Regions from separate parts of the Priestia sp. YIM B13486 genome, predicted to be linked through region 2. Evidence: riboswitches for the same ligand, from Rfam matches in the RefSeq annotation. Region 2 holds a riboswitch; each other region holds the start of a gene.
What was found. A riboswitch is a leader RNA that binds a small molecule or an ion and turns the genes downstream of it on or off. The one in region 2 is predicted to bind S-adenosylmethionine.
Positions count from the first base shown of each region.

Region 1 (7,464 bases), on a different contig from region 2:
TTTATAAAGTGATAGAAGTAATATTGATCTACTGTTTACATATGTGATTTTAGCTTATAGTACAGAAATGTCAAAACTTCTACTAGTAAGATCACTACTTCACATTACCTTCTCTTTTTAACTAACTCATCCTGATTTATGAAATAAAAACAGCTCATCTACTGTTGCTCCCAGCTCCTCAGCCAGCTGAAAAGCTAGCGTTAAGCTTGGATCATACTTATTGTTTTCAATTGCATTAATTGTTTGTCTCGATACGCCGCATACTTTTGCCAGTTCATCCTGAGACATTCGCTTGCTTTTACGCAGTTCTTTAATTCGATTTTCCACCATTCATCACTCATCTCTAAAATGTAAAAAACTTTTTACATCCATATCTTATATTATTTTTCTTGTTACTGTCAAATATGTTTGACAAATCAATGTCTCTTACCTACCTAAAAAAGAGATTGAAACATAACGAGATTGATCCAATCTAAAGACGAAAAAATGAGAGAAATGATTGAGTATAAATCGCTTGTTACACCGCTGTTGATTTCCGTGCAAGGTCTCGCTTTCCGCGGGCGGGCGCTGAGCCTCCTCGTCGCTTTCGCTCCTGCGGGGTCTCACCTGTACCGCTTTTCCCGCAGGAGTCTTCGCCTCGCCCTCCAATCAACCGCTAGAAGCAACGAAATAGATTAAACACATGTTCACCATCACAATGAAAAAAGCACAAACTCCTTAAAGGAAGCTGGTGCTTTTCTATTTCATTATTTCCTTGTTAACATTAAAGCTCCTTACTCATATTAAACCACTGCACGCCTGCATGCTGAGACTCGGCAACGCCTTGATTCACATATCCGTTTTTTTCGTAAAACGGAATCAATTTCTCTTTACATGTTAATGTAACCGTTAAGCGCTGTTTGTCCTGCGCTTGCTTTTCAAACTCTCTTAGCAGCATACTCGCAATTCCTTTATGATGATGCTCTGGATTTACAACGATACCTAAAATGCTTTGATGACCGCCTGCCTCAGGGTTCGAAATCGTTTTTTCAAACAAATCATCCGTAATAAACGGAGCTGAAATGACGGGACCGTTCACATATCCGATTATTTCTTCATTTTCTTGAGCGATGATAAACGTATCAGGAATAGTGTTAATCCGCGTGATAAATGCATCTTTTGAGGCAGCTTCTTCAGGTGTAAAGCCTTTGTTTTCTAACGTAATTAATTGGTTTAAATCTTTTTCCTCCACTTGTCTTATAATCATTGGAACGTTTCCTTTCATTATGTACTTTCTTTTTTCTCTAAAAGCTTCTATTACATATAACTATCTCTTTCTACTATATATAAAAATGCCCAAACAAAAAAGGATTGACCTCTGCATCATACAGAATTCAACCCTACTTCGCTTTTTAATTAACATCTTGATTATTTGATAAATGCTCCAAACGGCTTGCCCACCGGAAGCACAATTCGACCATAGTGAGTATTTAATACAGCCGCTGCAGATCCATAGAATGAAAACAGAGCAATCAATAGCTCTGACACTGCTGCTAGTAAGTGCGTGTACTCATACGCCACACCGAATGTACTTAGCGATAATCCAATGAATAAGAAATCAATTAACACAAAAATAATAAATAATACTTTATGAGTGCCCATTGCTCCAACTGTCATAAAAACGCTGAAAATCAAGTAGCCGACAAAAGCAAATGCGAGCTGCTTTGGATCCGCTTCTTTTGCGAGCGCTTCTCCAAATGCTCCAAGCTGAATAAGCCATGTCATAGCTACACCTAGCCAAAATAATCCGAAGGCACCAAAAGCAGTTGCGCCGAAGGTATTATTATGTTTGAAATCTTGCATAGATGCGATTAACTGTCCTATTCCGCCTAAAAAAACCGCCCATGGCAATACCAATGAAACACCATCGGTTACCCCAAGCTTTTGAAACGATGCAACAAGTGTCACCATGGCAAGTCCGAATAGACCTAGCGCTGATGGATCCGCTGTTACAATTTTAACGTGCTGCGTGCTGTTGTTACTCATGTTGTACCTCCCTGATTTTAAAAACACCTTTAAAAAGATACAAAAATGTACGGGAAGTGTCAATGGATATTTTTGGCCTTTTAAAATCCCATAAGACCAAGCAGTGTAGCGTTTACACTGCTTGGTCTTTACTTTCTTGTTATTAAATATTTTGTAATAAATTTTGTCTTGTTTGTTTTGCTGAAGTAACCATCACTTTTAAAGCTTCAACCGTCTCGCTGATTCCTCTTGTTTTAAGGCCGCAGTCGGGATTAATCCAAAATAATGCAGGATCAAGCACCTTTAGAGCGCGGTCAATGTTTCGCTGAAGCTCTTCAAGCTTCGGTACGCGCGGGCTGTGGATATCATATACGCCAAGTCCAATTCCTTGATTGTACGTATGTTTTTCAAACGCATAAATTAATTCGCCGTGGCTTTTAGATGTTTCAATGGAAATCACGTCGGCATCAAGCGCTTTAATCGCATCAATAATTTCTTCGAATTCCGAATAGCACATATGCGTGTGAATTTGCGTCTCGTTTTGCACCGATACCGTCGCTAGTTTAAATGCATACACCGCAGCATTTAAGTAGCTGTCCCAGTTTTCTCGTTTTAACGGCAGTCCTTCACGCAGCGCCGGTTCATCTACTTGAATCATTGAAATGCCCTGACTTTCAAGTGCTTCTACTTCTTTTCTAAGAGCAAGCGCAATTTGATTTGCGACGTCGTAGCGCGGGATATCATCACGCACAAACGACCAGTTTAAAATCGTAATCGGACCCGTCAGCATTCCTTTAACCGGCTTATTGGTTAGAGACTGTGCGTAGACCGTTTCTTTGATCGTCATCGCCTGCTCATACGATACATCTCCGTAAATAAGCGGCGGCTTCACGCAGCGAGAACCGTAAGATTGCACCCAGCCAAACTTCGTAAACTGAAAGCCTCCTAATTTCTCACCGAAGTATTCGACCATATCCGTACGCTCAAACTCTCCGTGCACAAGGACATCTAAGCCGATGTTTTCTTGAATTTCAATCCATTTTTTTATTTCCTCGTTAATGTACGCTTCATATGCTTCATCGCTTAACTCGCCTTTACGCCATTTTAGACGCTCTTTTCGCACTTCTTTTGTTTGCGGAAAGCTTCCAATCGTTGTCGTTGGAAGAAGCGGCAGTTGAAAAGCTTCTTGCTGAACGCGCTGACGTACGTCAAACGGCGCTTGTCGCTCTGCTTTATAGCTGTGCAGCTGCTTCAGCTCTTTTTGCACGTCTTGATGATTTCGAAAAGATGAACCATTTAATGCTTGAATTGCCTGTTTGCTTACGCTTATTTCTTCTTCTATTGCTTCTTTTCCTTGCTGCACCGCTTTTGTTAACAGCGTAATTTCCTTTAGCTTTTCATCTGCAAAAGAGAGCGCATTTTTCAATACTGGATCAATCGTCTCTTCATTTTTCACCGTGACAGGAACATGTAGCAGACTTGATGAAGGCTGCAGGATTAGACGATCTTTTGATACAGCTTCTTCAATTTCACTGATTGTTAAAAGCTGTTCGTCCAAATTTTCACGCCAAATGTTTCGTCCGTCAATCACTCCTGCTGCCAGCACTTTATCAGTCGGAAAACCATATTTATTAAGCGCAGTGAGATTTTCGCCTCGGTCATGCACAAAGTCTAAACCGATTCCTTCAACAGGAAGAGACACAACTTCTTTGTAGTGATCAACGCTGTCAAAATACGTTTGCAAAATGACTTTTACATTCGGTGCCGCTTCCTTCAAAGTTTGATAGACTTCTGTGTAAAGCGCCAGGTCTTCTTTTGATAGCGTTGTAGCTAAAACCGGCTCATCTATTTGTACCCACTCTACTCCTTCTGCTTGCAGCTCCGCTAAGATAGTTGCATAAAGCGGAACAAATTGTTCAACTACTTCTTTAAACTCACTTTTTTTATATCCTTTTGACAGCTTCACAAATGTTACTGGACCTAAAATCACGGGCTTACCTTCAATATTCAGCTTCTGTTTTGCTTCTTTGTAAAATTGAAGCGGGCGATTTTCTACAAGTGCCGGCGTACATTCCTCAAGCTCTGGTACAATATAGTGATAATTTGTGTTAAACCATTTTGTCATCGTAGAGGCTACCGCACCTTTTGTTCCTCGCGCAATCTCAAAATACGTTTCAAGCGATACCGATCCCCCGTCATAATCAAAGCGCTTTGGCACCAAACCAAACATAACAGCTGTATCTAACACATGATCGTATAAGCTAAAATCGCCGACTGGAATCAATTCAATTCCTGCGTCACGCTGTTTTTTTAGATGCGCTAGACGAAGAGCTTCAATTTCTTGAAGAAAGATATCTTTCTCTAGTTTTCCTGCCCAAAACTGCTCAAGCGCTTTTTTCCATTCTCGTTTTTCACCAATTCTTGGATAACCTAAGTTCGAACTTTTTACACTGCTCATTTTTTCCACTCCCTGTATATTTTTTTATCGGTAAACTAAAAAATCTCTCTTTTCGAAATAAAAAGAGAGATGATACGCATACTTAACTAAAGTTGAGATAGCCTGTTTTTCTCAACACGTATTCCTCACTCCTCTCTATATCCCGTAGAGCTTAAGTGCATACAACAGGCAGGTCTCCTGACTTAGGTTCATCGCTTCCTATCCCTTCCCATTTCAACATGAAACAGTGGTTAATAAGTTGCTCCCCATTACAGTGGCGGGACCGCGCCGGCTTTTCACCGGTCTTCCCTTTTAAGCTGCGTACATTCGTTACACAGCACCTGATGCATTTCTATGAAATTGTTTATTCAAAACACCTTCACATAAAATAAAAAGCCTCTCTATCATGAATAGAGAGGCATAGTATCTATGAAATCCTCTCTTATTTTTCAAAGCTGTACGCTTTGCAGGATGTAGCACCTTTTTAACAAAATTGTTAAATGGTTGCCGGGCTTCACAGGGCCAGTCCCTCCGCCTCTCTCAATAAGAGTTTTAATTGTTTATAATGTTTTGAATTTAGAGTTATCTTAACACCTTACATTTACGTTGTCAAAAAAAATTTTAAAAAATCAGTTTTCAGGAGGTGCTGACGCTAATTTTTGCCTTAACAATTTGTAATCATCTTTTCGATGTGTTTCGATCAAGTCTTTTGCTCCTTGATGATACCCTGAAGAATAGATGTACTCTACCGCGGTTTCGATAAGCATTCTTTTTTCTTCGGCACACTCCCGGTCCATTAAGGGGAACAGTCTACCTAAAAGGTCATTTAAATCTTCCTTGATAAAACGATCAAGTCCTTCTTGCATCTTTTCGTTTGCCATGATTGCTCCTCCATTTGCTGTGTATGTTCTAAGCCTCTATAAACAGGCAGTTCACTGTAAATTTTAAGATAAAGTTAAGTCATTAAACAGTATATCAAGTGAATGTTTTTCTTTAATTACATATGTAATACAAATATATGACAAATATAGAGAATATATCATCATTCATTATCTATTATAACGTTTGACTGAGCCTTCTGCTACAAGGTTTCGTTAAGAGTTATGCACATTTTTCCAAAAGAGGTTGAGACATAACCAAATGAATCCACTCTAAAGACAAATGGAATACATGAGCTGAATCGCTTGTGACACCGCAGTTGATTTCCGTACAAGACTTCGCTTTCCGCGGGCGGTCGCTGAGCCTCCTCGTCACATACGTTCCTGTGGGGTCTCACCTGTTCCGCTTTTCCCGCAGGAGTCTTCGTCTTGTCCTCCAATCACCTGCTAGAAAGACCTATACACATGAAATCTACGTTTACCCTCACAAAAAAACGAACCACTAATCACACATCTTGATCAATGGTTCGTTTTTCACTTCGTCTAAAATCCTTTTGTCCCAGCCTCTTTTTTTGAACCTAGCTTTCTACTTTCTTGTTTTTACAAACAATTTCTTCGAGGTCGTCCAAAATCCTTCCAAAGAAGAGGACCTAAAATGTTGTACCTGCTTACAAAAAATTCCGTAAAATTATAATTATTTAAAATTAAAGGCGGCTCAAAATCAAGGGGAGCGCCGGCGCCTCCTGACAATACAAAATCAGTGCCTCTTCCAAGCGTAAACGACCCGTTTCTGTTTTTTCTAATAAACTGCTCGTCATACGCATGCACGTGGCTGACTAACACTTTTTTCACGCGGTGTTCTTGAATTAAATCAAAAAACTCTTGACTTTGAGGAGTCGTTACAGGAAACCCTTCAAGGTTTGTCCACCGACCGATATTTGGCTGCGCATGCATGGCTATAACGGTATTACGAGGAGCATCCTCTAGCTGCTGCTCTAAATAATTAAGCTCTCTATCTGTAAATCCATATATTTTATTTTTGGGACTGATGACATTATTTAATGCGATGCACCGGAAGTTAAAGACAGGAATATCAATAACCCAGTGTACTTTTCCGATAGTGGCTCTGAAGTTTTCGAGATTGCTTTCATCAAGGTACAGTTCATCATGATTCCCTACGCATACAAACATAGGAATGTTTGGGGCGATTTTTTCAACAACCTTAACAAAGTGCTCCAAATACTCTTTTTTCCCTGTATAGACGGTGTCTCCCCCATGAATAATAAACAGCGGGTTCAATTCCACCGCCTTTTTTAACACAAGCTCAAATTCACCGCTCATCGTGAAACAATTATCGTTTGGTCCGTCACCTCTGCTGTCTCCCATAAAAACAAAGTTAAATGGATCTCTCGGATTTAATTGTTTAATTCTTTGCTTTAATAACTTTTCAGAACGTTCATGAAGCGTCAAATTTATCAACTAGTTAATCCCCCTATTAATAAATAAATTTAGTTAAAAGTAAACAAGCTTACTTATTTATATGAGAATTTGTTGATGGTGGTCACTACCTTCTTGCAAGCAGAACGCACATTTAGCTTTCGTTTTAGAAATTGCTAGTTATGAATATCTATTAAAGTCCACACTATGATAAGCTAACCTATCTTTCCATTTTATTAGGCACTAATATGACAGGGTAAAAGATGAATTCTCTGTATCTACTAATAAGAAAGAGGCTGGGGACGAACAAAGGCCGACATGAGCTGAACCGCTTGTTCCCCCGCAGTTGATTTCCGTGCAAGGCTTCGCTTTCCGCGGGCGGCCGATGAGCCTCCTCGTCGCTTGTGCGCCTGCGGGGTCTCATCTGTTCCGCTTGTCCCGCAGGAGTCTTCGCCTTGCTCTCCAATCAACTGCTAGAAGAAACGAAACAGCTAAAACCTGCGTTCACCATAAAAAAACGAACCATTAATCAAAGTGTTTGATTAGTGGTTCGTTTTTCACTTCAGCTAAAATACTTTTATCTCAGCATCTTACATTTAAAACATTTACGACAATTAAACATATTTATTACGCTCAACTGGACTTACAGAATTTCTTCCAGAACGAGCTGCCATGTCCGTTTCAATTTGCTCTAGGCTACGTCCTTTT
Region 1 covers NZ_JBHZOZ010000003.1:50,227-57,690, reverse strand. Annotated here, with positions in the region: gene ACFX4G_RS08305 (helix-turn-helix transcriptional regulator) at 127-330, opposite strand; gene ACFX4G_RS08300 (hypothetical protein) at 518-652, opposite strand; gene ACFX4G_RS08295 (GNAT family N-acetyltransferase) at 764-1,264, opposite strand; gene ACFX4G_RS08290 (acetate uptake transporter) at 1,408-2,025, opposite strand; gene metE (5-methyltetrahydropteroyltriglutamate--homocysteine S-methyltransferase) at 2,168-4,462, opposite strand; cobalamin riboswitch at 4,613-4,801, opposite strand; SAM riboswitch class I at 4,881-4,991, opposite strand; gene ACFX4G_RS08280 (hypothetical protein) at 5,071-5,322, opposite strand; gene ACFX4G_RS08275 (metallophosphoesterase family protein) at 5,920-6,798, opposite strand; gene ACFX4G_RS08270 (hypothetical protein) at 7,038-7,226, opposite strand; gene ACFX4G_RS08265 (sugar porter family MFS transporter) at 7,371-7,464, opposite strand, start outside.
Region 1: it holds a riboswitch for S-adenosylmethionine, as region 2 does, so the genes downstream of both, metE (5-methyltetrahydropteroyltriglutamate--homocysteine S-methyltransferase) here and ACFX4G_RS17790 (bifunctional homocysteine S-methyltransferase/methylenetetrahydrofolate reductase) in region 2, are expected to answer to the same signal.

Region 2 (7,464 bases):
GTTTCAATCGCTTCAATAATTTCATTTCGCTGCTCTACATAATTCGTGTCGTTTGAACAGACAAGTGTGATACGGTTAGGATCTATCGTTTTTTTATAAAGTTGAACCGCTAAATCATCTTCAAACACTTTTCCATGAAGTTCTTGATTTTCTTTGGTCCACACAAATCCTCCGTTTTGGCTAATGCGATGAAATGTATTATTAATATCAGTAGAAATCTTTAAAATTTCCGTATCCATTCGTCCAGACGCAAGACAAACCTCTACTCCTTGGCGCTGAAGTTCACTAAGTGCGTCTGCATTATGCTGTTCTACGTATTTTTCTTCGTGTAAAAGAGTGCCATCTAAGTCGCTTACAAATAATTTAATCATTGCTTGAAAATTCCTTTCCCTGAAAAATTTGCTGTGACAAGAGCGTTACAAATTTATTACATTCCTTATTCTATCAGTGTTTCCCAAGAAACTCATAAAAAAAGCTCAGACCGGCGGTGAATTCAAAGAGATTAAGACATAACTGCATCAATTTTTTCCGCAGGAGTCTTTGCCTTGCCTTTCAGTCAACAGTTAGAAACAGCTACATGAAATCCAGTTCACGATCACAATGAAAAAAATCCGAACGCAGTTGATTCTCAATTAAGAATCTGGATTTACGGTTCGGATCTTTCTTCAGCTAAAATCCATTTTTCGCAGCCTTTTTTTCAGGTTTGTTCACTGTAAAAAAACAGCCGCGGTCTAAAAGACCGCGGCCATATTTTACAATACGTTAAAATATTTCGCTTCAGGATGTGCAAAAACAAGGGCTGTAACAGAAGCTTCTGGTTCCATCATGAAACCGTCTGTTAACTGAATGCCGATGTCTTCTGGTTTAAGTAATTTAAACAGTTTTGCTTGGTCCTCAAGGTCTGGACATGCAGGATATCCGAATGAAAAACGCTGACCTTGGTATTTGGCTGAAAAACGCTCCGCCATTGTAAAGTCAGGCGAATCGGGGAATCCCCAGCGGTCACGAATTTGCTGATGAACACGTTCTGCTAATCCTTCAGCTAGTTCAAGCGCAAGAGCTTGGAACACGTGACTCTTTAAAAACTCGCCGTTTTCTTTGAATTTCGCCGCGCGTTCGCGAATGCCTGTTCCTGCTGTTACAGAGAAGAAACATACATAGTCCATCTCTTTTTCTTTAGGCTTTGCAAAATCAGATAAGCACAAGAACTGTCCTTTTGCTTGTCGAGGGAAGGTAAAGCGTTCAATTTCTGTTTTTTCATCAGCAGGATCATAAATAATTAAATCATTTCCGTCTGCTTGAGCAGGGAAGAACTGATAAATAACCGCTGGCTTAATTAAGTTTTCTTTTAGTGCCAGTTCGAGCAGGTCATCAACGGTTTCTTTTAATTGAACAGCACGCTCATCTTTTTCAGCAAGCAGCTTATTCACTTTTCCTTTTAGTCCTAAGTGATGGCCTAAAAGCATCTGCCAGTTAATATACGGAAGAACCTGTGCCAAATCGTAGTGTTTAACAACGTGGCGCTTTAAATCAGTAGGTACAAAAACAGGAGCGTCCGTTGAAATGGCGGATCTTTCTAAAACAGCCGTAGCTGCTTGAGCGGTTTGAGGCTGGCGTTCTCGAACCGTTACTTTCTTTTCTTGCCGCGTTTTTAAATCTGCTAAAAGCTGAATAACTTCTTCTTTGTTCTGCAGCTTATTTGCTAACGCTAATCCGTCCATCGCATCTTTGGCGTAGAGGACCGCACCTTCATATTCCGGGGCAATTTTAAAGTCAGTAAATTTACGGGAAAGGGCAGCGCCTCCTACCATAATTGGAACATCAATGCTTGATTGCGTTAAATCTTGGGCAGTCAAAACCATTTGCTGAGCTGACTTTACTAGAAGACCTGACAGGCCAATGATGTCTGGCTTTTCTTCTTTTACTGCTTCAATCAGCTGCTGGGGCGTTACTTTAATTCCTAAATCTATTACTTTAAAACCATTGTTGCTTAAAATGATGTCTACTAAGTTTTTACCGATATCATGCACGTCGCCTTTAACCGTTGCAAGAATCACTTTGCCTTTTCCAGAATCATTTTCAGTTGCTTCCATATGAGGTTCTAAAAAGGCAACGGATGCTTTCATCACTTCCGCACTTTGAAGCACTTCTGCTACAATCAGCTGGTTGTCATTAAACAAACGTCCAACTTCCGCCATGCCCTTCATAAGCGGTCCGTTAATAATATCTAACGGATCATCATATTGAGCTAAAGCCTGTTCTAAATCAGGAAGCAATCCTTCTTTTGTACCTTCGACAATATACATTGCCAATCGTTCTTCGAGTGTTAACGTAGAAATTTCTACTTTTGCTTCTTTCTTTTTATCACGATAAAAGTCGGTAAACGTGCTTAACGTTTCATCAGTTGTGTTAAATAACAACGCATTAGCAAGCTCAATTTCAGCTTCTGGAATAGAAGCATAGCGCTCTAACTTTTCGGTATTAACAATGGCATAATCGAGTCCAGCCTGCGTACAGTGATAAAGATAAACCGCATTTAGTACTTCACGTCCGACTGGAGGAAGACCGAATGACACGTTACTTACGCCAAGAATGGTCAGGCAATCAGGCAGGGCTTCTTTAATCATTTTAATTCCCTTAACTGTTTCTTCAGCAGAACCAATATATTGTTCATCACCAGTCCCTACAGGAAACACAAGAGGGTCAAAAATAATATCTTTTGGATTAAAGCCATGTTTTTCAACAAGCAAATCATGTGAGCGTTTAGCAATCTCTACTTTTCGTTCTGCAGTAACGGCCATGCCTGTTTCATCGATTGTACCCACAACCAGAGCTGCACCGAATTTTTTTACTAGCGGTAAGATTGCATCAAAACGCTCTTCACCATCTTCTAAGTTAATGGAGTTAATAATGACCTTACCTTGCGAGTATGTTAAAGCTTTTTCAATAACTTTCTCGTCCGTTGAATCGATTACAAGAGGAACCTTCACTTTTTTTACAACTTCTTGAATAAATTCCTCCATGTCTTCCATTTCTTCACGGTCCGGATCTGCCAAGCAAATATCAATAACGTGAGCACCATTTTTAACTTGAGCACGCGCAATTTCAGATGCTTCTTCAATTTTTCCTTCCGCAATCAGACGCTTGAACTTGCGAGAACCGATTACATTCGTACGTTCTCCCACAAAAAGAGGGCGCATAGAATCGTCATATACAAGCGGTTCAATACCGGTTACAGCATGGTTATGCTCGGAGCGATCAAGCGAACGGGGCGCAACCTCTTTTACCGCTTCCGCCAGTGCTTTAATATGAGCAGGCGTTGTACCGCAGCATCCGCCTACAAAGTTCAGCCAGCCTTTATCAGCAAACCCTTTAATTTTTTGAGCAAGCAGCTCAGGGGATTCATGATAATTGCCTTCTTCATCCGGAAGTCCAGCGTTTGGATAACAGCTAACTGCTGAAGTGGCTAGGTCTGAAAGAGAGCGAATATGATCCGTCATAAATTCAGGGCCTGTCGCGCAGTTAAGTCCGACTGAAAGAGGCTTCATGTGTTCCAGTGATAAGTAAAAAGATTCGATATCTTGACCAGCGAGAGTTGTTCCCATCGGCTCAATTGTTCCTGAAATCATAATAGGAACTTCGATTTTAAGTTTTTCAAACGCAGCTGTAATGCCTAAAAATGCGGCTTTTACGTTCAGCATGTCTTGACAGGTTTCGACTAAAAGCAAGTCAACGCCGCCGTCTAACAAACCTCGAGCTTGCTCTTCGTACGATTCTACTAACTCAGGGAATGTAATACCTCCGGTAACAGAGAGAGTTTTAGTGGTAGGACCGATAGCTCCAGCTACGAACCTAGGCCATTCGGGAGTTGAATATTTATCGCGGGCTGCACAAGCAAGCTTCACAGCTTCGATATTCAATTCATACGCCAAGTGACCTAAATCGTATTCATCAAGTACGGTAGATGTTGAGCCAAACGTATTGGTTTCAATGATGTCAGCACCTGCTGCAAAGTACTCTTCATGAATGCGCTGAATCACATGAGGCGCTGTTCGAGTCAAATATTCGTTGCAGCCTTCATATTCTTCGCCGCCAAAATCTTCAGCGGTTAAATCAGCATCTTGAATCATCGTTCCCATTGCTCCATCGATGACGAGTATTCGCTTCTTTAGTTGTTGTTCGATAAGTGAGCTCATTTATATCTTCCTTTCTGATGTAACAAGTTGCTTGTCATGAATATAGCGTGTTAGAATTTCGGTCATTTCATAGCGCATAAACGGCGTAATTAAGTAAATACCGTCAAATAACTCATATGCTGTATCAATTAAGTTTTTTGCAATCGCAAGACCTTCGACTTCACCGCGGATTCGGTCATTTCCCGTTGCATCCATGCGTTCTAGAATATCTTCTGATAATTTAATTCCAGGTACTTCATGGTGAATAAATCGAGCATTTCTTGCGCTTGTTAACGGCATGATACCGATATATACCGGTGTTGTTAAATGTTTGGTTGCTTCATATACCTCTTCAATTTGCTTAGTTGAATAGAGAGGCTGAGTAATGAAATAGTGAGCCCCGCAGTCGATTTTCTTTTCCAAACGCTGAACGGCTCGGTCTAAGTGACGCACGTTTGGGTTAAAGGCAGCTGCAATGGAAAAATTGGTTTTTTGACCAAGTGGTTTGCCGGAATAAGATAGTCCTTCATTAAACTGAGCGATTAAACTAATCAAGTCAAATGAAGATAAATCGTAGACCGAAGTGGCGCCAGGGAAATCGCCAACTTTTGACGGATCACCGGTAATTGCAAGTACTTGATTCATTCCTAGCGTATGAAGTCCCATTAAATGAGATTGAAGTCCAATTAAATTTCGGTCGCGACAGGTAATATGAATAAGCGGTCGTGCTTTTGTTTCTTGCTGCATCAGTGTTGCCATTGCTAAGTTGCTGATGCGAGGTGAGGCAAGAGAATTATCAGCTAATGTAATAGCATCTACGCCGACTTTATCAAGTGCTTTTGCGCCTTCTAAAAATTTCGTCGGACCAAGCTGTTTAGGCGGATCTAGCTCGACGATAACCGAGCGGCGCTTCTTCACAATTTCATGCATATGAGGTTTATCCTGCTGCTCACGCTCTTGAACCGTAACGGCAGGTCTCATTTTAACAACTTTGCTTGTAATCGGAGGCAGGTCTTTTAAGGCAGATGACATTGCGCGTACGTGAGCTGGTGTTGTACCGCAGCATCCTCCAATTAAGCGAACCCCTTGTTCGCGGAATAAACGCGCGCTTTCTACAAAGTAGTCTTCATTTGTTTCATATTCCAGCTTTCCTTCCACATACGCCGGAAGGCTGGCATTAGGGTAAGCAGATAAGAAAGCACGATCAGGAAGCGGTACTTCTTCAAGAGACTGAATCATATGATAAGGACCTAAACGGCAGTTTAGCCCGACAACATCTGCTCCCAGCGCCTCTAATTCTTTTAATGCATCTGCTAAAGGACGGCCATCTTGCAGTACGCCAATATCATGCAGGGAAACGTGAGTAATAATAGGCTTATCCGTTTCTTTTCTTGCCAGTGTAAGAACGGTTTTTAATTCTTCGAAATCATAGTATGTTTCAAACAAAAGGCCATCCACGCCTTCATTTAAAAGCCAAAACATCTGTTCACGAATGCTTCGCTTAACCTCTTCTAAACTAATAGCGTTTTTTTGGAAAGAACGAATTCCGCCGAGTGTACCAACCACGTAAGCTTGATCTTTTGCAGCTTGTTTCGCTAATTTTACACCAGCAACATTGATGTCTTTGACTGAATCTTCTAATCCATAACGGGCAAGTTTTTGATAATTAGCAGCGTACGTATTTGTTTGAATAACGTTTGCACCAGCTTCTACATAGGCTCTGTGAATACGAGAAACCTCTTCTGGTTTGGTGATGTTTAGTTCTTCAAAACAGCTGTCAATACCGTGTGAGTAAAGGAGGGTACCAGTGGCACCATCCCCAATTAAAATTTTAGACTTTAAATCTTCAAGTAACCCCATGTCAAAACCTCCTTAAATTGTTCCGCTTCTATTTCACGAGTGATTCGTTTTATGCAATATGCCGATAAAATAGAAAAAGTCTTCTTAAGAAGAAGACTTTTTTCGCCTTCTTATCTTCCAAGCAATAAATTGCTTGCTGGATTTAGCACCATGTCTCTAACGACTGGTTGCTGAGGTTTCAAAGGGCCAGTCCCTCCACCTCTCATGATAAGAATCAATTGTATATAATTGAAACATATTTTTTTAAATAGAAAGAATACTTATTTAATAATTTATCTGATTTTTAGAAATTATACAACAGTAAATTGTGAATTTCCAGCAAATATTGAGGGAAATTTAAAAGCTAAAGGGAAAATATCCGTATATTTTGTTTGAAAATGACTGTTATGTTAGGGGTTAAGGAGTTTTTTGTGAGAAATACAAAAAGAAAATGAAAAAAATAAACCAAAAGGCACAAGCACTGGGATATGCGTAGATTTACACGTAAAAAGGCTCGTCTTTTTTTTATCGTTTCTACATATAGTGAACTATGAAGGGTAGAAGGGTGATGGGCATGAAAAGGTGGAAACTCACGCTGCAGGTTGCTGCTACGTATGTAGGCACCGTTGTAGGAGCCGGTTTTGCAACAGGCAAGGAAATCGTTCAATTTTTTACACAGTACGGGGAACTTGGAATGGTCGGAATTTTGGTCAGCGGCTTGTTTTTTATTTGGCTAGGTTCAAAAATGATGCTGCTTTCGCACGCAATTGGGGCTTCTTCTTATCAGCAGCTTAATACATATTTATTTGGTGATGTGCTTGGAAAAGTGGTAAACGGTGTAATGATTGTCATTTTATTTGGAGTAACTTCAGTCATGCTAGCGAGTACGGGAGCAATAGGAAAAGAACAGTTTGGGCTGTGGCCTCCTGTTGGAATGATTTTTACAATTGTTTTAACTTATATATTTATCGCAAAAGGAATTAACGGTATTTTAATGGTTAATTCTCTTGTTGTACCGATGATGCTTTCATTTGCTTTTATCATCTTTATGCCGAATATCAGCTATTTCTCACTGATTCAAACGAAGCCGGATTTAACGCTCGTCACGCAGTGGAAGTGGGCGGTTAGTCCCTTTTTATATATTTCCCTGAATCTAGCTTTGGCTCAGGCCGTTTTGGTCCCATTAGGAAGCTCGGTGAAAGATAGGAGCGTGATTACAAAAGGGGCCTTAATAGGAGGATGTGTACTTACGTTTATGCTTGTTTCTACTCATCTTGCCCTTTCCAATTTGCCTTATTCATTTCAACTTGATATTCCGATGAGTGCCGTTGTTAAAAATATCTCAGCGTGGGTGAATGTTTTATTTACGGTAGTTGTGTTGGGCGAGATTTTTACTACATTGATTGGAAATGTATTTGGCATCGCTAAGCAGCTTCAGTCATTTCTTCCC
Region 2 covers NZ_JBHZOZ010000006.1:240,610-248,073, reverse strand. Annotated here, with positions in the region: gene ACFX4G_RS17800 (Cof-type HAD-IIB family hydrolase) at 1-371, opposite strand, end outside; gene metH (methionine synthase) at 753-4,196, opposite strand; gene ACFX4G_RS17790 (bifunctional homocysteine S-methyltransferase/methylenetetrahydrofolate reductase) at 4,197-6,035, opposite strand; SAM riboswitch class I at 6,143-6,249, opposite strand; gene ACFX4G_RS17785 (YkvI family membrane protein) at 6,589-7,464, shown strand, end outside.

Region 3 (7,464 bases), on a different contig from region 2:
AGCAGTAGGTCTTTCCATTATGTATGTGCTGCTTCATATTTTTCATCATTACTGGGCAGCAACGTTTATCGGAAACGCAGCAGGAGCAGTCGTCAGCTACGTGTTAAATCGAATATTTACGTTTAAAAGCGGAGTTCATTTATCTACAAGCATACTGCGTTTTATTTTGGTTATCGGCGTTTGCTACGGCTTGTCTTACTATATTGGACTGCAGTTCTCCAGCTGGTTATTGCATCAACTTCCTGCTGCTGTGCGTCCGTTCAAAAAAGACGTCGGTATATTAATCGGAACAGGTCTGTATACGCTTTTAAATTATACGGGTCAAAAATACTTTGTATTCAATACAAAAAAAGAAGCAGTCGTCGTACACGATTAGCTTCTAGCAATTATGAAATGGAAATAGGTGTTAACAGATGAAGAAAGAAACAGCTATGAATAAAGAAAAAACATTGCTTATTATCGCTTTCCTTTTGCTGCTTGCGTATGTATCCCCTATGTTTTTGCTCGGGGAAAATTCACATATACGCGTGCACGATAATTTAGACTCAAATATTACGTGGTATAAAGTTCTGCATCGAAGCGGAGAGCTGTTTGGCTCCAGTCATGCCGTATTACCTCAAATTATTAATGGATTGCCGAGGAATACGTTTGGAACAGAATTTAGCGGTATTCAGTGGCTGTATGGTTTATTTCCGACCATGCTTGCGTACAGTCTCAGCCAAACGATCACGCGCGTATTTGCTTTAATTGGAATGTACTTATTATTAAAAAAGCATTTTATTAAAAGTGAGGATGCTTATGCGATTCGAGTGCTTGTATCACTTGCTTTTGCACTTACGCCATTTTGGCCTTCGGGCATGCTGAGTACATTAGGACAGCCGCTGGCGCTGTGGGCGTTTTTAACCATTCGAAACCGCGAAGGAACGTGGAAGGAATGGCTTACTCTTTTATTACTTCCGTTTTACGCGAGCTTTGTTCTAGGATTTTTCTTCTTTTTAACGGCGATGGGAATGCTGTGGCTAAGAGATGCAGTTAAAAAACGAGTTTGGAATATTCCTTTTTTAAGCAGTATTGCAGCGATGACCGCTGTCTTTCTGCTCATTGAATACCGTCTTGTTGATTCTCTTTTATTTCCCGAGGCCCCGACGAGTCGAAATGAATTTTTAAGCTCTACTCTAAGTTTCGGACATTCCGTTCGCCTTGCTTTTAAGAACTATACGCTTGGGCATACGCATGTAATGACGCTTCATACCTTTGTGATTTTACCGCTTTCTTTTATCGTACTTTGGATCGTTGCTCGGAATCAGAAGGGGAAGCTTGAAAAAACGTTTTTGCAGTTATTTATCCTTAATCTACTACTGTCGATTTGGTATGCGTTTTGGTTTTATAAAGGATGGGAGCCGTTAAAAGAAAAATATCAGCTTTTTAATACGTTTAACTTTGCTAGATTTCATTTTTTACGCCCGCTCATTATTTATTTGATGTTTGCAGTTGGCAGCTATGTTTTATGGAAACGGAGCAAGGCGTGGAAAAAGTTTGTGTGGGTGTGTTTGATTTTACAGCTGCTTGTGTTATTTATAGCGAACCCTGAGCTTTATTATCGCTACAATCACGAGCCGTCAGTCAAAGAATTTTATGCTGTCCATCAATTCGATGAAATCAGCAGATATATAGGGAAACCTAAATCATCTTATCGGGTAGCAAGCATTGGGCTTCATCCATCAATTGCTCAGTATAACGGCTTTTATACGCTCGATACGTATAACAACTTCTATCCGTTAACGTATAAACATGAGTTTCGCAAAATCATTGCCAAAGAGCTTGATAAAAATAAAAAGTTAGAAAGTTACTATGATCACTGGGGCAACCGCTGCTATGTGTTTGTTAGCGAGCTAGGGAAAAAATATGATTACCGAAAAGACTCAACGAAAAAAATCCGTCATTTGCAGCTTAATATCAGCCAATTTAAAAAAATGGGCGGTCGCTATATCTTTTCAGCTGTGCCAATCGAAAATGCTGAAAGTGACGGTTTGCACTTTTTAAAAGCGTTTAACGATAAACAGTCCGCTTGGAAAGTGTATGTATATGAAGCAAAGTAAGGGGGCAATAACATGAACAGACCTATTTTAACGATTGTTGTTCCATGTTACAACGAAGAAGAAGTATTCACAGAAACATCTTTTCAATTAACTACTGTAGTAAAAGAACTGATAAATGAACGTCTTGTATCAAGTGAAAGTACCATTTTATTTGTAGACGATGGAAGCAAAGACAGCACGTGGTCGCTTATTGAAAAAGAAAGCTGCAGCAATTTGTTTGTAAAAGGGTTGAAGCTAGCGCGGAATGTAGGACATCAAAATGCTTTGCTCGCAGGACTAGAAGCAGCCCATAAGCAATCTGACTGCGTCATTTCCATTGACGCAGATTTACAAGATGATATCAGCGTTATTCGTACTTTTATAGAGAAATATTGGCTCGGGTATGAAGTCGTATATGGTGTTCGAGACAGCAGAGAAACTGATACATTTTTTAAACGAACCACGGCAGTAGGGTTTTACCGTTTTATGAATAAGCTAGGAATTCAGCTCGTTCAAAATCACGCCGATTTTCGTCTCATGAGCAAACGTGCTCTTGGTGAACTTATGAAATATAAAGAAGGCAACGTCTTTTTACGAGGCCTTGTACCATTAGTAGGATTTCGCTCCACGGAAGTCACATATGACCGCAAAGAACGGACAGCGGGCGAATCAAAATATCCGTTAAAGAAAATGCTTGCTTTTGCATTTGATGGAATTACATCTTTTAGCGTAGCGCCGATACGCTTATTGACGCTGCTTGGAGGAGCTTCTTTTCTCTTTAGTATTGCGTTTGGTATTTATGCGCTGATTCAAAAATATTTAGATCATACGCAAATCGGCTGGACGTCTCTTATTTTATCAATTTGGCTTGTAGGCGGCTTGCAGCTAATGGGAATGGGTCTTGTCGGAGAATACATTGGCAAGATTTTTAACGAAGTGAAACAGCGTCCTAAATATGCGATTGAAAGAGATTTATATACAAAACACTCATTAGACAAACAAAAAGATTTGCTTATGCATTAATTTAAGAAGCTTCTCCTAAATGGAGAGGCTTTTTTTGTTAAAGCGTTTATCATAATTTTTGAGTGAACAGGAAATGCTACTACTAAAATTTCTAAGGAGATCAAAATCTATGAAAAGACTATTTTATACAGTCAGCACTTTTTGTTTTGTTTGGCTTGCTTTTGCAGCCATTCATGTCAGCGCTCTTTCGATTGAGAAGCTTCCAATGAAGAAATCATCTGAACAATGGTCGGTTGAACTGACAAAAGCGAGCATGACGGGAGATAATCAGCTAAAGTGGAAAAATAATGTCTATCATACATATGGATTAACCGTTGAAAACATTGGAAAAGACGTAGAGCGCGTGCAGGTCCAAGCTTTTCGGCACGAAGGAAAAAATAAGGCGAAATACAGCTTGTTTTCTCCTATTGAAAGGTCTAACTTAAGCAAAAGCGGTCAGCGTTTTCGCTACGCGAATTTTGCTGTTCCTGGAAAAGCGGCAAGTTTAGACATTATGATTAACTGGACGGACGAACGAGGCAATCATCAAGAACATTTTGAATTTAAATAAAAGTCTTCGCTTAGGCGAAGACTTTTTTTGCAGGAATTTATCCTCGCATGTGGAAAACGAACACGAAAGGAGAGATCCATAATGATTGCAAAAGCTACTGAAGAAGAATTACAGGAAATTCGGACGAAATCTGCTGATGCGCTGTTTGAAGGAACGATGAAGCAGTTTCATCCGTCAGCTGAACGCGTAAATGAACTAGTTGGTAGTGCCTTTGAAAAAGGCTGTTATTATTTAGTTTTAAGACAAGAAAATAAACTCGCAGGCTGGGTTCTTATCGGCCCATCTACCGACTTCTTTTCAAAAGAAGAAATTGGCTTTATCTACGAATTATATGTTGTACCCGAATACCGCGGGCAAGGTTTAGCCAAGCCGTTAATGCAAAAAGCAATTGATGAATTGTCTATCAAAGGATACCCTGAAATCAGACTCAGCGTTCATGCTGGGAATTTTGCACAGCATGTGTATCGTGAACTTGGCTTTGTAGATAAACAAATATCAATGAGCTTCCAAGTGGCAAAACGTCCGTAACGTTGATGAATGTCAGCGAGTCCATAAAACATAAGATGTTATACATGCGATGAGGTTCGGTAATGAAAGTAAAAGTAAATAAGTAGCCCAAACAGCGCCTTTATCTAGTACTTCAAGGGCTCCTCCAGCTGTATTGTCTGAGGAGGGGGGGGCTTCAAGCGCGTTCATAATCAAAGCCGCTGCTGCTAAAATAATCCCTCCAATACTTCCGGTTGTTTTGACAATTGCAATATGGAAAGTAGATGAAAAGGCAATGCTGAGAAGCAGCAGCAAGCTTCCCAAAAAAGCAGATAACATATATCGTTTCATGTGCTCACCATCCTTTATGAAAGCATACCATATTTTACTTCTTTTTTCTTTTTATTGAAAAGCTATTGACGTAACCTATAAAACATATTAGAATAGTCAGAAATAATTTAAAAACGAAATATTCTTATCTAGAGAGGTGGAGGGACTGGCCCTTTGAAACCTCAGCAACCACAATTATTGAATGGTGCTAATTCCAGCATAGCCTAGCTCTGACAGATAAGAAGAGGAATCTTTTTCTATGATGAAATCCTCTTCTTAGGAAGAAACATTTCGTATAGAAAAGGTGATGACATTGAATAATACACAAACGAATTTATGCATTAATGATTATTTAGATCTATACTTATTAGCAAAAGAAATAAAAGACGAAACGTGGCAGCAGGAAATTTTAGCGGCGCTAAAAACGCATCAAAATCGTTCATTTGAAGAAAAACAATCCGCTCTAGTTCAAGAGATATGGGAAGATTTTAAACAGTTAAATGAAGATATTTCTTTTACGTATCGCTTAATTCAAGAAGAGCCAACTAACGAACAATTTCAGGCTAACTTAAGGCACTTGAGAGAACGGCGGATCACGCTGAGCCGTGAGTTATATTTAGCTAAAAAACAGTATGTTGAACACACGCAATAAAAAGATCCGCTTGAGAAACAAGCGGTTTTTTTGCGTGAAAATGTTAGAATCGTTATATTTCGGGTAGTAAATAGATAAGACAAGCAAAGGAGGGATAACAGTGGCTCAAGGTGTATTGTGTGAAGTGAATGAGTGCATGTATTGGAAATCCGGAAATAAATGCAGTGCAGAGTCCATTTACGTTGTGAGTCCTGAAAGTAGTCACCATGTTTCTGAAACGGAAGAACCTGGCTGTAAAACTTTTGAACCCGCGAGATAAATGCTAGTTTTTATAAAAAAGCATAAAATGAACGATGCGCTGACGGAGTTGAGTCGGCGTTTTTCTATTTTTAAAAAATACTATTACTTAAGTGCAATAATAAATACATAGTAAAAAAGTAGTGCCTATGTCTAATTGTGCGTTTAAACAAAATGATAAGATAATTTTTTTGTTTTTCGACAAAAGAAAAGTGAGGGAAAGGTGATAGAATACAAATATACAGCCTAGCTGTCTTTTAGCACAAATTTATATGAAAGCGCTAACAAAAAAGGCTGTGTTCATCTCGTTTTGACAGATTGGAAAAAGGGGAGACGTTTATGCAGGGGAAAACTCAGGGGAAAGAATTGAAACGCGGGTTAGAAGAAAGACATGTGACGCTGATGTCCTTAGGAGCAGCCATAGGGGTAGGACTGTTTCTTGGATCTGCATCTGCTATTAAATTAGCAGGGCCAGGAATATTATTGGCGTACGGATTTAGCGGAATGATTATGTTTTTTATTATGAGAGCACTTGGAGAAATGGCGATTCAAAAACCTGTTGCAGGTTCATTCAGCAAGTACGCACGCGACTACTTAGGGCCGCTTGCTGGTTATTTAACAGGTTGGAACTACTGGTTTTTATGGGTTGTAACATGTATGGCTGAAATTACAGCCGTTGGTATTTATATGGGGTATTGGTATCCGGATGTACCAAACTGGATTTGGGCGTTATCGGCGCTTGTCATCATGACAACGGTTAACTTCTTAGCTGTTAAGGCATATGGTGAACTGGAATTTTGGTTTGCACTTATTAAAATTTTAGCGATTGTATTAATGATTGCCGTTGGATTATTAATGATCGTGTTCGGAATCGGCAACGGCGGCGTTGCGACTGGTATCAAAAACTTGTGGGACAACGGCGGACTGTTCCCGAACGGATTCAAAGGTATTTTGCTGTCGCTGCAAATGGTCATGTTTGCGTATTTAGGAATTGAAATGATCGGCGTTACCGCGGGAGAAGTGAAAAATCCCGAAAAATCTCTAGCAAGAGCGATTGATTCTGTCTTTTGGCGTATTCTGATTTTCTACGTCGGTGCGTTATTTGTCATTATGTCGATTTATCCGTGGCAAGAGATTGGTTCACAGGGAAGCCCGTTTGTATTAACATTTGAAAAAATCGGCATTCCAGCGGCGGCTGGTATCATTAACTTTGTTGTACTAACAGCAGCTCTTTCTTCTTGTAACAGCGGTATTTTTAGTACAGGCCGTATGCTGTTTAACTTAGCAGAACACGGAGAAGCACCAAAAGGATACGGTCAGCTTACAAAGGGCGGCGTACCGGGAAAAGCTGTTTTGGCATCAGCAGGTGCGCTATTAGTCGGAGTAGCGTTAAACTACATTGTGCCTGCCAAAGTATTTACGTGGGTAACAAGTATTGCAACATTCGGTGCGATTTGGACATGGGGAATTATTTTGCTTTCTCAAATTAAATATCGCAAAACGTTAAAAACAGGTGAAGAGGCAAAGCTGAAATACAAAATGCCTTTATTTCCGTTAACATCTTATGTGTCACTTGCGTTCCTAGCGCTGGTAGTGGTTCTCATGGCATATAATCCAGATACAAGAATTGCAGTTGTCATCGGACCATTATGGTTTATCGGTCTTATTATCGCGTACTACGCAAAAGGATTTCATAAACGAAGTCAAAGTTCAGCTGCAGCTGAGCAAAAGCTAGTGAAATAACAGAAAAGACCTCTTTCTTGGAAAGAGGTCTTTTTTCATTAGTTTATGTGTGAATGATTAGTTTATTTTAAGGGATCATTGGTACGGATAAATAATGTAGAAAATATTCTATTTATTCTGTACTATTTAGTTAGAGAATTCGTTAATGATTAAACGGTAATTGAAAGTGGATGAGTATGTTAGTTTTATGCTTTTTAACGCCACACAGTGCATCGAAAAGTTGGGAGGACATATGCAGAAATGATTGAAACATTTAGTGAAAAAGACATAAAAGGTTTGCTGCTGTTATCGCAGCTGGAAAAATGGGATTATAGTGAAGCAGATTTACATACGATTTTTTCATCTGGAGACGTATTTGGTCATAG
Region 3 covers NZ_JBHZOZ010000015.1:20,171-27,634, reverse strand. Annotated here, with positions in the region: gene ACFX4G_RS24920 (GtrA family protein) at 1-376, shown strand, start outside; gene ACFX4G_RS24915 (DUF6044 family protein) at 414-2,099, shown strand; gene ACFX4G_RS24910 (glycosyltransferase family 2 protein) at 2,112-3,101, shown strand; gene ACFX4G_RS24905 (hypothetical protein) at 3,211-3,651, shown strand; gene ACFX4G_RS24900 (GNAT family N-acetyltransferase) at 3,733-4,179, shown strand; gene ACFX4G_RS24895 (hypothetical protein) at 4,192-4,488, opposite strand; SAM riboswitch class I at 4,610-4,711, shown strand; gene ACFX4G_RS24890 (hypothetical protein) at 4,781-5,119, shown strand; gene ACFX4G_RS24885 (DUF1540 domain-containing protein) at 5,220-5,378, shown strand; gene alaP (alanine permease AlaP) at 5,696-7,099, shown strand; gene ACFX4G_RS24875 (GNAT family N-acetyltransferase) at 7,340-7,464, shown strand, end outside.
Region 3: it holds a riboswitch for S-adenosylmethionine, as region 2 does, so the genes downstream of both, ACFX4G_RS24890 (hypothetical protein) here and ACFX4G_RS17790 (bifunctional homocysteine S-methyltransferase/methylenetetrahydrofolate reductase) in region 2, are expected to answer to the same signal.